DNA from 3 places in the Massilia sp. GER05 genome. Region 2 is predicted to be linked to each of the others. Evidence: riboswitches for the same ligand, from Rfam matches in the RefSeq annotation. Region 2 holds a riboswitch; each other region holds the start of a gene.
The links. Region 2 has a riboswitch for thiamine pyrophosphate ahead of ACL58G_RS14395 (TonB-dependent siderophore receptor). Riboswitches for the same ligand answer to the same signal wherever they lie in the genome.
Positions count from the first base shown of each region.

Region 1: linked by a shared signal. The riboswitch ahead of ACL58G_RS23210 (D-amino acid dehydrogenase) and the one ahead of ACL58G_RS14395 (TonB-dependent siderophore receptor) in region 2 are both predicted to bind thiamine pyrophosphate.
Region 3: linked by a shared signal. The riboswitch ahead of thiC (phosphomethylpyrimidine synthase ThiC) and the one ahead of ACL58G_RS14395 (TonB-dependent siderophore receptor) in region 2 are both predicted to bind thiamine pyrophosphate.

Region 1 is NZ_CP178858.1:5,233,530-5,237,609, reverse strand. Features, by position in the region: gene ACL58G_RS23220 (hypothetical protein) at 1-126, shown strand, start outside; gene ACL58G_RS23215 (hypothetical protein) at 198-440, opposite strand; gene ACL58G_RS23210 (D-amino acid dehydrogenase) at 505-1,764, opposite strand; TPP riboswitch at 1,859-1,963, opposite strand; gene ACL58G_RS23205 (hypothetical protein) at 2,056-2,184, opposite strand; gene ACL58G_RS23200 (hypothetical protein) at 2,248-2,919, opposite strand; gene ACL58G_RS23195 (hypothetical protein) at 3,098-3,598, shown strand; gene ACL58G_RS23190 (NAD(P)/FAD-dependent oxidoreductase) at 3,678-4,080, shown strand, end outside.
Region 2 is NZ_CP178858.1:3,207,750-3,211,829, forward strand. Features, by position in the region: gene ACL58G_RS14395 (TonB-dependent siderophore receptor) at 1-1,961, opposite strand, end outside; TPP riboswitch at 2,046-2,145, opposite strand; gene ACL58G_RS14400 (iron-containing alcohol dehydrogenase) at 2,218-3,375, opposite strand; gene ACL58G_RS14405 (DUF535 family protein) at 3,451-4,080, opposite strand, start outside.
Region 3 is NZ_CP178858.1:434,533-438,612, forward strand. Features, by position in the region: gene ACL58G_RS01900 (DUF971 domain-containing protein) at 1-95, shown strand, start outside; gene ACL58G_RS01905 (MOSC domain-containing protein) at 215-1,060, opposite strand; TPP riboswitch at 1,196-1,299, shown strand; gene thiC (phosphomethylpyrimidine synthase ThiC) at 1,497-3,410, shown strand; gene thiS (sulfur carrier protein ThiS) at 3,413-3,616, shown strand; gene ACL58G_RS01920 (thiazole synthase) at 3,642-4,080, shown strand, end outside.

The DNA.
Region 1 (4,080 bases), 2.0 Mb from region 2:
GAGATCGACGACGACGTGTGGGCCTGTGTCATTCATGCCCGCGACGGGGGTGACCGGGTCGTGGCCGACATCGAACGGGCGCTGGTGCGCAGCGGCCGGTTCGTCAGAGACGACGCGCCGGGTTGAGTTGCGGTGCCCAGGTTCGCTGGACCGCGTACAGGACGCGGATGACGGCCGCCGGATTCTTCAAGCCGGCTTCAAGGCATATCGGCGGCGCGCCCGGGCGCGACGACGAGCACGACGGCCCACAGTGCGAACCGGAGCGCCCGGTCGACGGCGAAGACGCAGCAGGTCCAGGCGGCGAGCTGCGCGAGCGAAGAACCGTGGCCGGGCAGTGCGGCGTCCAGCCCGGCGGCGCGCAGCAGCGCATGGGCCAGCGCCATCGCGCAAAACAGGCAGGGGAGTTCGACCCACCGGTATTTTTCGAATAGCTTTTTCATTGCTGCCTTGTCGTGTAAAGACGGTAATGTAGCATGGCTCGCGCGCCGCAAAACACGCCGATTGTCACGCCCCGCAAGTGAACGCGAAGTCCACCTCCGGCGTCCTCCCCGACACGATGTCCGCGATGGCCCGCCCCGACCCGCACCCCATCGTCCAGCCGAGCGTCCCGTGCCCCGTGTTCAGGTACAGGTTCGCGTAGCGCGTGCGGCCGATGTACGGGACGTTCGAGGGCGTCAGCGGGCGCAGGCCGGCCCAGTAGGTCGGGTTGTCGTAGTCGCAGGCGTCCGGGAACAGCGCGCGCACGCGGCGCGTGATCGCGTCGCAGCGCACGGGGTTCAGGTCGCGCGTGTAGCCGTTCAGTTCGCACGTGCCGGCCACGCGCAGGCGGTCGCCGAGGCGCGAGAACACGAGCTTGTGGCCGTCGTCCGTCAGCGAGACCGTGGGCGCCGCGTCCGGGTCGAGGATGGGGTAGGTGGCGGAATATCCCTTGCCTGGATAGATCAGCAGCCGGATGCCCAGCGGCGCCAGCAGCCCGACGGAAAAACTGCCAAGGGCGACGACGACGGCGTCCGCATGCAGCACGCGGTGGCGGCCGTCCGCATCGATGATTTCCACGCCGCGGATGCGGTCGCCTTCGGCCAGCAGGCGCGTGACGGTCGTGTTGTACGTGAAACGGATGCCGGCCGCCGCGCCGTGTGCCGCGAGCTGCGTCGTGAAGCGGTGGACGTCGCCCGATTCGTCGGTGGCCGTGAAGTCGCCGCCGACGAGCTTGCGGCGGACGGCCGCGAGGGCCGGCTCGATCCGCACGGCCTCGTCGGCATCGACCGTCATGCGCGGGCAGCCCAGGTCGCGCATCGCGGCGGCCGCGTGGCAGGCGCGCTCGAATTCCCGGGCGTCGGTGTAGAAGTGCAGGATGCCGCGCGTGAGGCTGTCGTACTCGATGCCGGTGCGCGCACGCAGCGCCTGCAGGCTGCGGCGGCTGTATTCGGCCATGGCGACGATCCGGCGCAGGTTGGCTGCCACGCGGCCGGGCGCGCATTCGCGCACGAATTGCAGGCACCAGCGCCATTGCAGCGGGTCGGCCCGCAGGCGGAACAGCAGCGGCGCGTCGGCGCGGCCCAGCGACTGCACGACCTTCAGCAGGCCGGCGGGCGTGGCCCACGGTTCGGCGTGCGAGACGGAGATCTGGCAGCCGTTCGCGAAGCTCGTTTCCTGCGCGGGGCCGCTCCGGCGTTCGATGACGGTGACGTCGTGGCCGGCTTCTGCGAGATACCAGGCGGATGCCGTGCCGACGACGCCGGCGCCCAGGACGATCACGTTCATGGGTGCGCGACCAGATGGAAAACGGGACGATGCATGCGGCTCCTCGTAAGTGCGACGGGTGGAGCCGGCAAGGGAGAACCGGAGCCGGTGCGCGACCGGAATCCGCATGCTTCCCTTCGCTGGCATTACCCAGATCAGGTTCGGAGGGTGTTTCTCACCCGCGGCCGCGGTGGCGGCTGCAGGACCCCTAGCGTTGCCTTATGGCAGGGAAGATTCTAACACGAGGATGCACGGGGACACCGGCCCGCGGACGGGGCCGGAAGGCGGGCAGGCCGCGCGGCGATCGCGCGGTCAGGCCGTGACGGCGATGGCGGCCGCGGCCGGCACGACGGTGGGCTTCACCGGTTCGCGCCGGTCCTGGCAGGCCACCAGCATGAGGCAGGCCAGGAGCAGCAGGCTCCAGCGTGCGCGATGGTTCATGATGCGCCTCCTTTGGCAGCATCGTAGCGCAACGCCGGGGCGCGCGGCGCGCCGGTCACATCGTCAGAACTGGTAGCCGATGCTCGCGCGCACGACCGGATAGACCTTCAGCGCATCCACGTCGTCGCGCAGGCGCAGGCGCTCCGCGGCGACGTCGCTGGCGAGGGCCTTGCAGACCGTGTTCGACACCGTGCAGCCGACGCTGGCCAGCTGGACGTTCGGATTGCCCTGGTAGAAGACGCCGAGATCGATGTTCGTGGTCCAGTGCGACGAGCGGGCCAGCGCGTTGCCCCAGCCGATGCCCAGGTAGGGCGCCGCCTTGCGGTAGTCGATGCGGCCGGTCAGCAGGCCGACGTCGGTAGCGGAATACGCGTGGCCGTTCAGCGTGAATCCACCGGTGCCGTTCGGTTTCGCTTTCGCATTGAACTTGTTGCCGTTGTAGACGAGACCGCCGGTCAGGTGGAAGGTGCTGCCTTCGGTCAGGTACCAGTCGAACAGCACGTCGAACGTCTGCAGCTTGCCCTTGATGTCGTAGTCGACGCCGTCGGACGTCTTGTCGAAGTTGTGGCGGAAGTAGTTGGCGCCGAAGCGGCCGTTCAAATAGGTTTCCATCGGCACGACGACGTGGAAGCCCACGCCGGTGGAGCCGAGGTCGGCCGTTACGCCGACCTGCGCGTTGGCGGCACCCGCCGCCAGCAGGGCGGCCGCGGCCAGCACGGTGTATTTTGCGAACATCGATAGCCTTTCAGTGGTTGAGGCCGCGATTGTAGCTGCGCACTTACTGCAGTGGAATTGTTGCGCTGCGGTTTGTGGTAATCCCGCCCGGAACGACAATGTAAGCAGGTGTTGCAGCGAATTGTGCATATGCTTTCATTTGATAAACTTCACTTAAACATTACAACGAGGTCATCCTATGAAAGCCCTGATCTTCGGCGTGGCGCTGTGCGCCGCCTCCCTCCCGGCCCTGGCGCAGACCAACGTCTCCGTCAGCATCGGCCAGCCCGGCTTCTATGGCCGCATCGACATCGGCGACTACGTGCCGCGTCCCGTCGTGTACGCGCCGCAGCCGGTGATCATCACGCCGGCGCCGCACTACGTGGCGGAACCGGTGTACCTGCGCGTGCCGCCGGGCCACCGCAAGCACTGGGCCAGGTTCTGCGGCCGCTACGGCGCCTGCGGCCGTCCGGTCCTGTTCGTGCGCGACGAGTGGTACACGAACACGTATGTGCCGCGCTACCGCGAGCATGTCGGCTACCGCGGCGACTACCGCGGCGGCCCGCGCGAAGTGCGTGTCGTCGAGCGCGTCGAGTACCGCGACGACCGCGGCCACCGCGGCGACTGGGACCGCGGCCACGGCAATGGCCATGGTCACGGTCACGGTCACGGCAAGGGTCACGGACACGGCCACGACTGATCCGTGCCGGGTGGTTTCGCCGCCCCGTAGTAAACTGCCTGCGTGAGCCCGGCAACGGGCGCGACCGACGGAGGCAGGCTTGCAAAGCGATATCGTGATCGTGGGCGGCGGGGCTGGCGGACTGGAGCTGGCCTGCAAACTGGGCCGCAAACTCGGCCCGGACAAGGTGACGCTGGTCGACAGCCGGCTGTACCACGTGTGGAAGCCGTCGCTGCACGAGGTGGCGGCCGGCACGCTGGATATCCACCAGGAAGGCCTGTCGTACCAGATGCTGGCGCACGACCGCGACTTTTCCTTCGTGTACGGCGCCATGACGGCGCTGGATGCGGCCGCGCACCGCATCACGATCGCTCCCGTCACCGCGGCCGGCGACGGCGAAGAAGTGCTGCCCGAGCGCACCCTCGGCTACCGCTCGCTCGTGATCGCCGTCGGCAGCACGTCGAATTATTTCGGCGTGCCCGGCGCGCGCGAACACACGATTT
Region 2 (4,080 bases):
AACACGTGGTAGTCCGGCACGAACACGGTGTTCTCGACGTCGAACGCCTTCTTGCCCGAGTACTGCCACGTGCCGTCCAGCTTCAGGCCCGGGATCGCCGAAACGGCGTACTGCACCCATGCCGTCGACTTGAACGCGGGGACGTCGGTCACGCGCTTGCCGTCGATGCCCGCCTGGCCCGTGCCTTCCTGGCGCGTGTTCAGCGCCATCAGCGACACGCTCCAGTCCAGCGCCGGCGTCGCTCGGCCCTGCGCGGTCAGCTCGATGCCGCGGTGCGTTTCGCGGCCGTTGCGGACGAACGTGTTGTTCGCGTTCGTGTATTCCAGGCCCTGGCGGATCTGGAACAGGGCGGCCGACAGGTTCAGGCCATTGCCCAGCGCGGCCTTGGCGCCGATCTCGACCTGGTGCGAACGCTGCGGCGCCAGCACCGAATTTTCGTTCGTCGTCTGCATCGGCGCGATGCCGCCGTGCTGCAGCCCGTGGCTGACCGCGGCGTACACGTTCCAGTCGCGCGCGGGGCTGAAGACGAGGCCCACGTTCGGCAGCAGGAACGCGTCGTCGGCGTGCACGTAGCCGGTGGCGTCGTCGACGAATTCGCTGCGCTTGATCTGGACGTGGCGCAGGCCCGCGTGCAGGGTCAGCCGGTTCGTCAGGCTCACGATGTCCTGCGCGAACACGGCGCGTTCCTCGTCGCTGCGGCGCTCGAACACGGGGCCCGTCACGCGGTCGGCGGCGACGTGCGGCGTCACGAGCGGGTTCCAGATATTGCTGTACCCGACGTAGTCGTAGACGTAGTCGCCGAAGCTGTCGTGGCGCTCCGAATACGACGCGCCCAGGGTGAGCGCGTGGCGCAGCGCGCCGGTCGCGAACTTGCCCTGCACCTGCGCCTGCACGCCCCACGGCGACTTGCGCTCGCCCGTGCTCTGGTAATCGTAGACGTCGTAGTCGCCGTTGCCGCAGTAGCCCGGATAATAGCCCGCGCCCTCGTTGCTGCAGCCGTAGGGGAACGCGGTGAAGTCGTCGCGCTTGAACCAGTGCTTGTTGCCGGACACGGTGGCGGTCCAGTCCTGCGCCAGCTTGTATTCGAAGCGCAGGCCCACGTTGCTGTCCTTCGTCGTGACGGGGCGCGTCCACGGCTGGTCGTTCAGGAGCATCCTGGCCGACACGCCGGTCGGCAGCGTCGTGCCCTGGATCAGCTGGAAGCCGGGCGCCGTGATCTGGGCCTTGCGCTGGTAATCCATGTCCAGCTGCAGCAGCGCATCCGGCGTGATCTGCCAGTCGAAGGCGGCCGACACGAACTGGCGGTCGCCGTTCGCGCCGCGCACGTACGGGTGCAGGTCGGCGGCGGCCGCGTTGATGCGGTAGCCGAAACGGCGGTCCTCGAAGCGGCCGCCGAGATCGACGGTGCCGTACAGGGTGCCGCGCTCGGACACTTCCACGGTCGCGGAGCGCAGCGGCCCATTCGTCGGGCGCTTGGTCACGTAGTTGACGATGCCGCCCGGCGTGGCGATGCCGGCCGTGAGGCCCGCGAGGCCTTTCAGGATTTCGAAGCGTTCCTTGTTCTCCAGCGGGATCTGCGTATCGCCCGGGATCGCGAAGCCGTCCTTGCGATAGCTGTAGTTGTTGTCGAGGGCGAAGCCGCGGATGGAGAACTGCTCGGCATAGCCGACGGCGTTGTAGGCGTCGGCGACGGATGCGTCGAAGCGCACCGCCTCGGTCGTCGAGCGGATCGACAGGTCCTGCATCTGCGTGCGGCCCATGGAGATGATGGAGGCCGGGGTGTCGAACAGCGACGCTTCGCCGAAGCCGCCGACGCTGGCGCGGTCGACGGCGATGAAGCGGTTGCCCGTCACGACGACTTCGGCGACGGGGTGGGTGTCTTGTACCTGCGCGCAGGCGACGTGCGCGTACGCTTGCATCAGCGCGCAGGCCAGGATGGAGTACTTCAGTTGACGGTTCATGGTTTGCTCGTGTTCGCGCGCCGGCGATGGGCGCGCTGCTTTTTCTTAAAAGCCGGAGCCAACGGGGGAAGGGCAAACAAGGATGGGAACTGCGTTGCGCTTTCCTTCGCTGGCATTATCCAGATCAGGTACGAAGGGTATCTCTCACCCGGGAAGCGAACTCCCAGGACCCCTAGCGAAGGCGCGAGTGTAGCACAACGCGCCCTGTCGTGATGGTTCAGACAATAGACATGTTGTAAAGCGGATGGTTCCGCGATCAGGCGGCGCCGTCCAGCACCTCGCGCGCCACGTCCAGCGTGACCTCGCCGGTCTCGCCCATGCGCGTCATGCCGTGCGCTTCCAGTGCGGCGATCACGGCCGGGATCGCATCGCGGCCCAGGCCATAGTCGGACAACTTTGTCCCCACGCCCATGGCACGGAAGAAGTCTTCCGTGCGGGCGATGGCTGCCTCGATGCGCGCGTCCTCGTCGCCGCTGTGGAGGTCCCACACGCGGGCCGCATATTGCAGCAGTTTCGCCCGCTTGGCCGCGCGGCGCACGCGCAGCATCGACGGCAGTACGATCGCCAGCGTCTGCGCGTGGTCGAGGCCGTACAGCGCGGTCAGCTCGTGGCCGATCGTGTGCGTGGACCAGTCCTGCGGCACGCCGGTGCCGATCAGGCCGTTCAAGGCCAGCGTGGCCGTCCACATCAGGTTGGCGCGCACGTCGTAGTCGGCAGGCAGCGCCAGTGCTTGCGGACCGTCTTCGACGAGCGTCAGCAGCAAGCCTTCCGCAAAGCGGTCCTGCACCTTGGCCTGGGCCGGGACCGTCATGTATTGCTCCATCACGTGCACGAACGCGTCGACGACGCCGTTGCCCACCTGGCGCGCGGGCAGCGTGTAGGTACGGGTCGGGTCGAGGACGGCGAACTGCGGGTACACGGAGCGCGCGACGAACGCGAATTTTTCCCGCGTGCGCTTGCGCGTGATGACGGCGGCCGCGTTCATCTCGGACCCCGTCGCCGGCAGGGTCAGCACGACGCCGATGGGCAGCGCCGCGTGCACGTTCTTGGCGTGCTGTTCGAGGATGGTCCACGGGTCGGCGTCGAGCATGGCGCCCGCCGCGACGAACTTGGTGCCGTCGATGACGGAGCCGCCACCCACGGCCAGCAGGAAGTCCACGCGTTCGCGGCGGACGAGCGCGATCGCTTCGGATAACGTTTCGACCGTGGGATTCGGCTCGATGCCGCCGAACTCGAACACGGTGCGGCCGGCCAGTGCGGCCATCACGGCGTCGAACGTGCCGTTGGCGCGGATGCTGCCGCCGCCGTACAGCACGAGGACGCGCGCCTCGGACGGGACCAGTTTGCCGATGCGCTCGATCTGGCCGTCGCCGAACAGGATGCGGGTGGGATTATGAAAGTCGAAGTTGTGCAAGGTGATCCTCTGGTTTTGCTCAGAGGATCATTATCGCGCAGGTGTCCTGCCGGCGTGCGCCACGCCGGCAGGCTTTCAGGCCGGTTCGGGCACCGCGGCCGGATGCGCCACGTGCGCGCGCGCATGCAGCAAATGGCGCTGGATGACGGCGCGCGACGCGTCGCCGATCAGCCGCCAGTGCTCGCGCCGCAGCGCCGCGCGCTTGCGGTGCTTGGACGGCATCTCGGACAACGGCTTCACGTAGAACGGCAGCGGGATCAGGTAGCCGTCGCGGCCCGGCATTTCCTCGCCGCCGAGGATCTTCCAGAAGCCGTCATACGCGTTGGCGAAATGTTTTTCCGGATCGGGATCGTAGGCGATGTGCGCTTCGCTGCGGATCGCGACGACCTTGTCCATGCCGAGCGCCAGCGCGATGCCCTGCATGGCCGCGAAGCAGAAGAAGCTGGGCGAGTTGTTCGGGAAGACGCGTTCGAACGCTTCGAACGCGGCGCCGGAATCGATCCAGCGGCCCTGGTTGCGCGCGATGAACGGGACGACGGGCATGTCGACGCCCACCATGTCGCCTTCGAGCCAGCTGAAGGACAGGCGGTGCAGGCATTTGCCGTCCGCGATGAGGGCGAGGGTGAGGTCGCCTTCGGCATTGCTGCGCGAGGCCATCTCGAGCTGGATCATGAACGTGCTGCCCTCGGCCTCCTGCTGCCACAG
Region 3 (4,080 bases), 2.8 Mb from region 2:
TCGAGCCGGTGGGTGCCTATGCGCTGAACCTGACGTTCAGCGATGGGCACCGGCGAGGGATCTACCCGTACGAGATGCTGGCGACGTTCGTGTGATGTCGGCGTTCGCGTGGGCGGGGGCCGCCCACCCTACGATGTAGCGATGCCGTAGGGTGGGCACCCCGTGCCCACGCGAACATCAATCCGTACGGTGGCACCCCGTGCCCACACGGACATCAGAACGCGATCTCGGTGGTCAATTCCTGCCCGAGATGCAGCTCGTTGCCGGCCCCCGCCGTCACGATGCAGTTCATGCCCAGGCACACGGCGCCATCCATGCGCGGATTGGCGCGGTAAGTCTGCAGGATGTCCAGCGGATCCGGGCCGGGAATGCCCGTCGCCTGGTCGATGGACGGGATCGGGCAGCGCGCGCACGGCTTCACGGGACGGATCTCCACGTCGCCGATCGTGAGCGTCGCGAGAAAATCCTCTTCGCAGGCATCGATGCCGTCGACGACGAGATTCGGGCGGAAGCGGTCCATCTGCAGCGCCGTGCGGCCGGCCGCGACTAGGCGGGCGTTGAGGTCGTCCAGCGACGCCTGGCCGATCAGCAGCAGCGGATAACCGTCCGCGAAACGCGTCCGCGCTTCCACGCCGTTCGTCCACTTGGTGCTCGTCGGGCGCACGACGTCGCGGTGGAAACGCACGAGCCGGCACGAGGTTGCCAGCGCATTCGAAAACCAGTCCGCCGCCGCGTCGCCGCAATCGGCGGCGTCCACCGTGTCGTCCCAGATCTTCACCGTGCGCTTCGGCGCGGACGCGTCCCAGGCGAGCGGCAACACCAGCGGATCCATGCCGGGCGCATGGACGCGCAGCCTGCCGCCATCCGGCAGCGGCCGGAGCAGCGCCATGCGCGGATGCTCGCGCTGCGTGAGGAACTGGCCGTCTTCCGTCACCAGCATCCATTTGCGGTCGTGCACGCCCAGTGCGAACAGGCCGGATTCGAGCACGGTGGCGGACCGGACGGCGATACCGGCGCAGGATTTGATCGGGTACAGCAGCAGATGGGTTAGGAGGGCCATGGATCGGTTCGTTCTGATGGGATCTGAAGAGTCAGGCCGATAGTATGCACCAATCCACACCCGCGGTTCCTGTTTGCCAAGCGCATAAAACCCGCGTACACTCCGTCCCGTCGTTTCGTGGACTGCACGAAACGACGCCAATGCTAGGGGTCCTGCGCCGTCATCAACGGCGTGGGTGAGAAATACCCTCCGAACCTGATCTGGATAATGCCAGCGAAGGGAAGCTACAGAGTCGACGCGCACGTTCGCTGCACGTATTCTCCGCATCTCCTCCAGCTGGATCGCCGATCTTACGGGGAACTTCCAAACCTGCTGCGCGTTGCATTTTTGCCCTGCGATGCTCGCTGTACTAGCGTACAGCTCCGCGTCTCGGACAAAAATTGCTGCCGCTCGCGACGGTTTTGAAGTGCCCCTCAGTGACCAACAAGGAGTGCACTTGAACGCCGATCCGAAATTCCTCTCCGCCAGCGCCACCGTCGACGCCGCCGCCGTCGCGCCGCTGCCCAATTCCCGCAAGGTCTACGTGACGGGCAGCCGCCCGGACATCCGCGTGCCGATGCGCGAGATCACCCAGTCCGACACGCCCGCATCGTTCGGCCATGAACCGAACCCGCCCGTGTGGGTCTACGACACGTCCGGGCCGTACACCGATCCCGACGCCGCCATCGACATCCGCTCCGGCCTGGCCCCGCTGCGCGCCGACTGGATCCGCGAGCGCGGCGACACCGAAGAACTGGCCGGCCCGTCGTCGCACTACGGCGTCGAACGCCTGAACGACCCGAAGCTGGCCGAGCTGCGTTTCAACCTGCAGCGCAAGCCGCGCCGCGCCGTCCCCGGCCGCAACGTCACGCAGATGCACTATGCACGCCAGGGGATCGTCACGCCCGAGATGGAATACGTGGCCATCCGCGAAAACCTGCGCCGCCAGGAATACCTCGCCGCGCTGGAAGCCGCCGGCCCCACGGGCAAGCGCATGGCGCAGATGATCGGCCGCCAGCATCCGGGCCAGTCGTTCGGCGCCAGCATTCCCCGTGAAATCACCCCGGAATTCGTGCGCGACGAGATCGCCAAAGGCCGCGCGATCCTGCCGAACAACATCAACCACCCGGAATCGGAGCCGATGATCATCGGCCGCAACTTCCTCGTGAAGATCAACGCGAACATCGGCAACTCGGCCGTGACGTCGTCGATCGGCGAGGAAGTCGAGAAGATGACGTGGGCCACGCGCTGGGGCGGCGACACCGTGATGGACCTGTCGACCGGCAAGCATATCCACGAAACGCGCGAATGGATCATCCGCAACAGCCCCGTCCCCATCGGCACGGTGCCGCTGTACCAGGCGCTGGAAAAGGTGCACGGCAAGGCCGAGGACCTGACGTGGGACATCTACCGCGACACGCTGATCGAGCAGGCGGAGCAAGGCGTCGACTACTTCACCATCCACGCCGGCGTGCGTCTCGCCTACGTGCCGATGACCGCGAACCGCCTGACGGGCATCGTCTCGCGCGGCGGCTCGATCATGGCCAAGTGGTGCCTCGCCCACCACAAGGAATCGTTCCTGTACACGCATTTCGAAGAGATCTGCGAGATCATGAAGGCGTACGACGTCGCGTTCAGCCTGGGCGACGGCCTGCGTCCGGGCTCGATCTACGACGCCAACGACGAAGCCCAGCTGTCCGAACTGAAGACGCTCGGCGAGCTGACGCAGGTCGCGTGGAAGCACGACGTGCAGGTGATGATCGAGGGTCCGGGCCACGTGCCGCTGCAGCTCATCAAGGAAAACATGGACCTGCAGCTGGAGCAGTGCCACGAGGCGCCGTTCTACACGCTCGGCCCCCTGACGACCGACATCGCGCCGGGTTACGACCACATCACGTCCGGCATCGGCGCCGCCAATATCGGCTGGTACGGCACCGCGATGCTGTGCTACGTGACGCCGAAGGAGCACCTGGGCCTGCCCGACAAGGACGACGTCAAGGACGGCATCATCACGTACAAGATCGCGGCGCATGCGGCCGACCTGGCCAAGGGCCATCCGGGCGCGCAGATCCGCGACAACGCGCTGTCGAAAGCCCGTTTCGAATTCCGCTGGGAAGACCAGTTCAACCTGGGCCTCGATCCGGACAAGGCGCGTTCCTTCCACGACGAGACCCTGCCGAAGGATTCCGCCAAGGTGGCGCACTTCTGCTCGATGTGCGGTCCGCACTTCTGCTCGATGAAGATCACGCAGGAAGTGCGCGACTACGCGGCCGGCCAGGGCATCGCCGCGAACGCCGCGCTGGAACAGGGCATGCAGGTGAAGGCCGTCGAGTTCATGAAGCGCGGCGCCGAGCTGTATCACAAGGAATAAGGATGGTCGAGATCGAACTGAACGGCGCCGCGCACACGCTGCCGGCGCAGGCCAGCCTGCACGACCTCGTGGAATCGCTGGGCCTCGCGGGACAGAAGCTCGCGCTGGCCGTGAACCGCCAGGTCGTGCCGCGCGAGCGCTGGCGCGACACGCCCCTGCAGGCGCGCGACCGCGTGGACGTGGTGCGCGCCATCGGCGGCGGCTGATCCTGAACTTCAAAAGGAATACGACATGACGAATACGACGCATGCGGACCGGCCGCTCACCATCGCCGGCAAGGCCTACAACTCGCGCCTGCTGGTGGGCAGCGGCAAATACCGCGACCTGGAACAGACGCGCGCCGCGACCGAAGCATCGGGCGCCGACATCATCACGGTGGCGATCCGCCGCGTGAACATCGGCCAGCACGCGAACGAACCGAATTTGCTCGACGTGGTGCCGCCGTCGCGCTGGACCATCCTGCCCAACACGGCGGGCTGCTACAACGCCAAGGACGCCGTGTACACCTTGCAGCTGGCGCGCGAACTGCTGAACGGGCACAAGCTCGTCAAGCTGGAAGTGCTGGGCGACGAAAAGACGCTGTTCCCGAACATGCCCGAGACGCTCGTCGCCGCGCGCGAACTGGTGCGCGACGGCTTCGACGTGATGGTCTATTGCAGCGACGACCCGA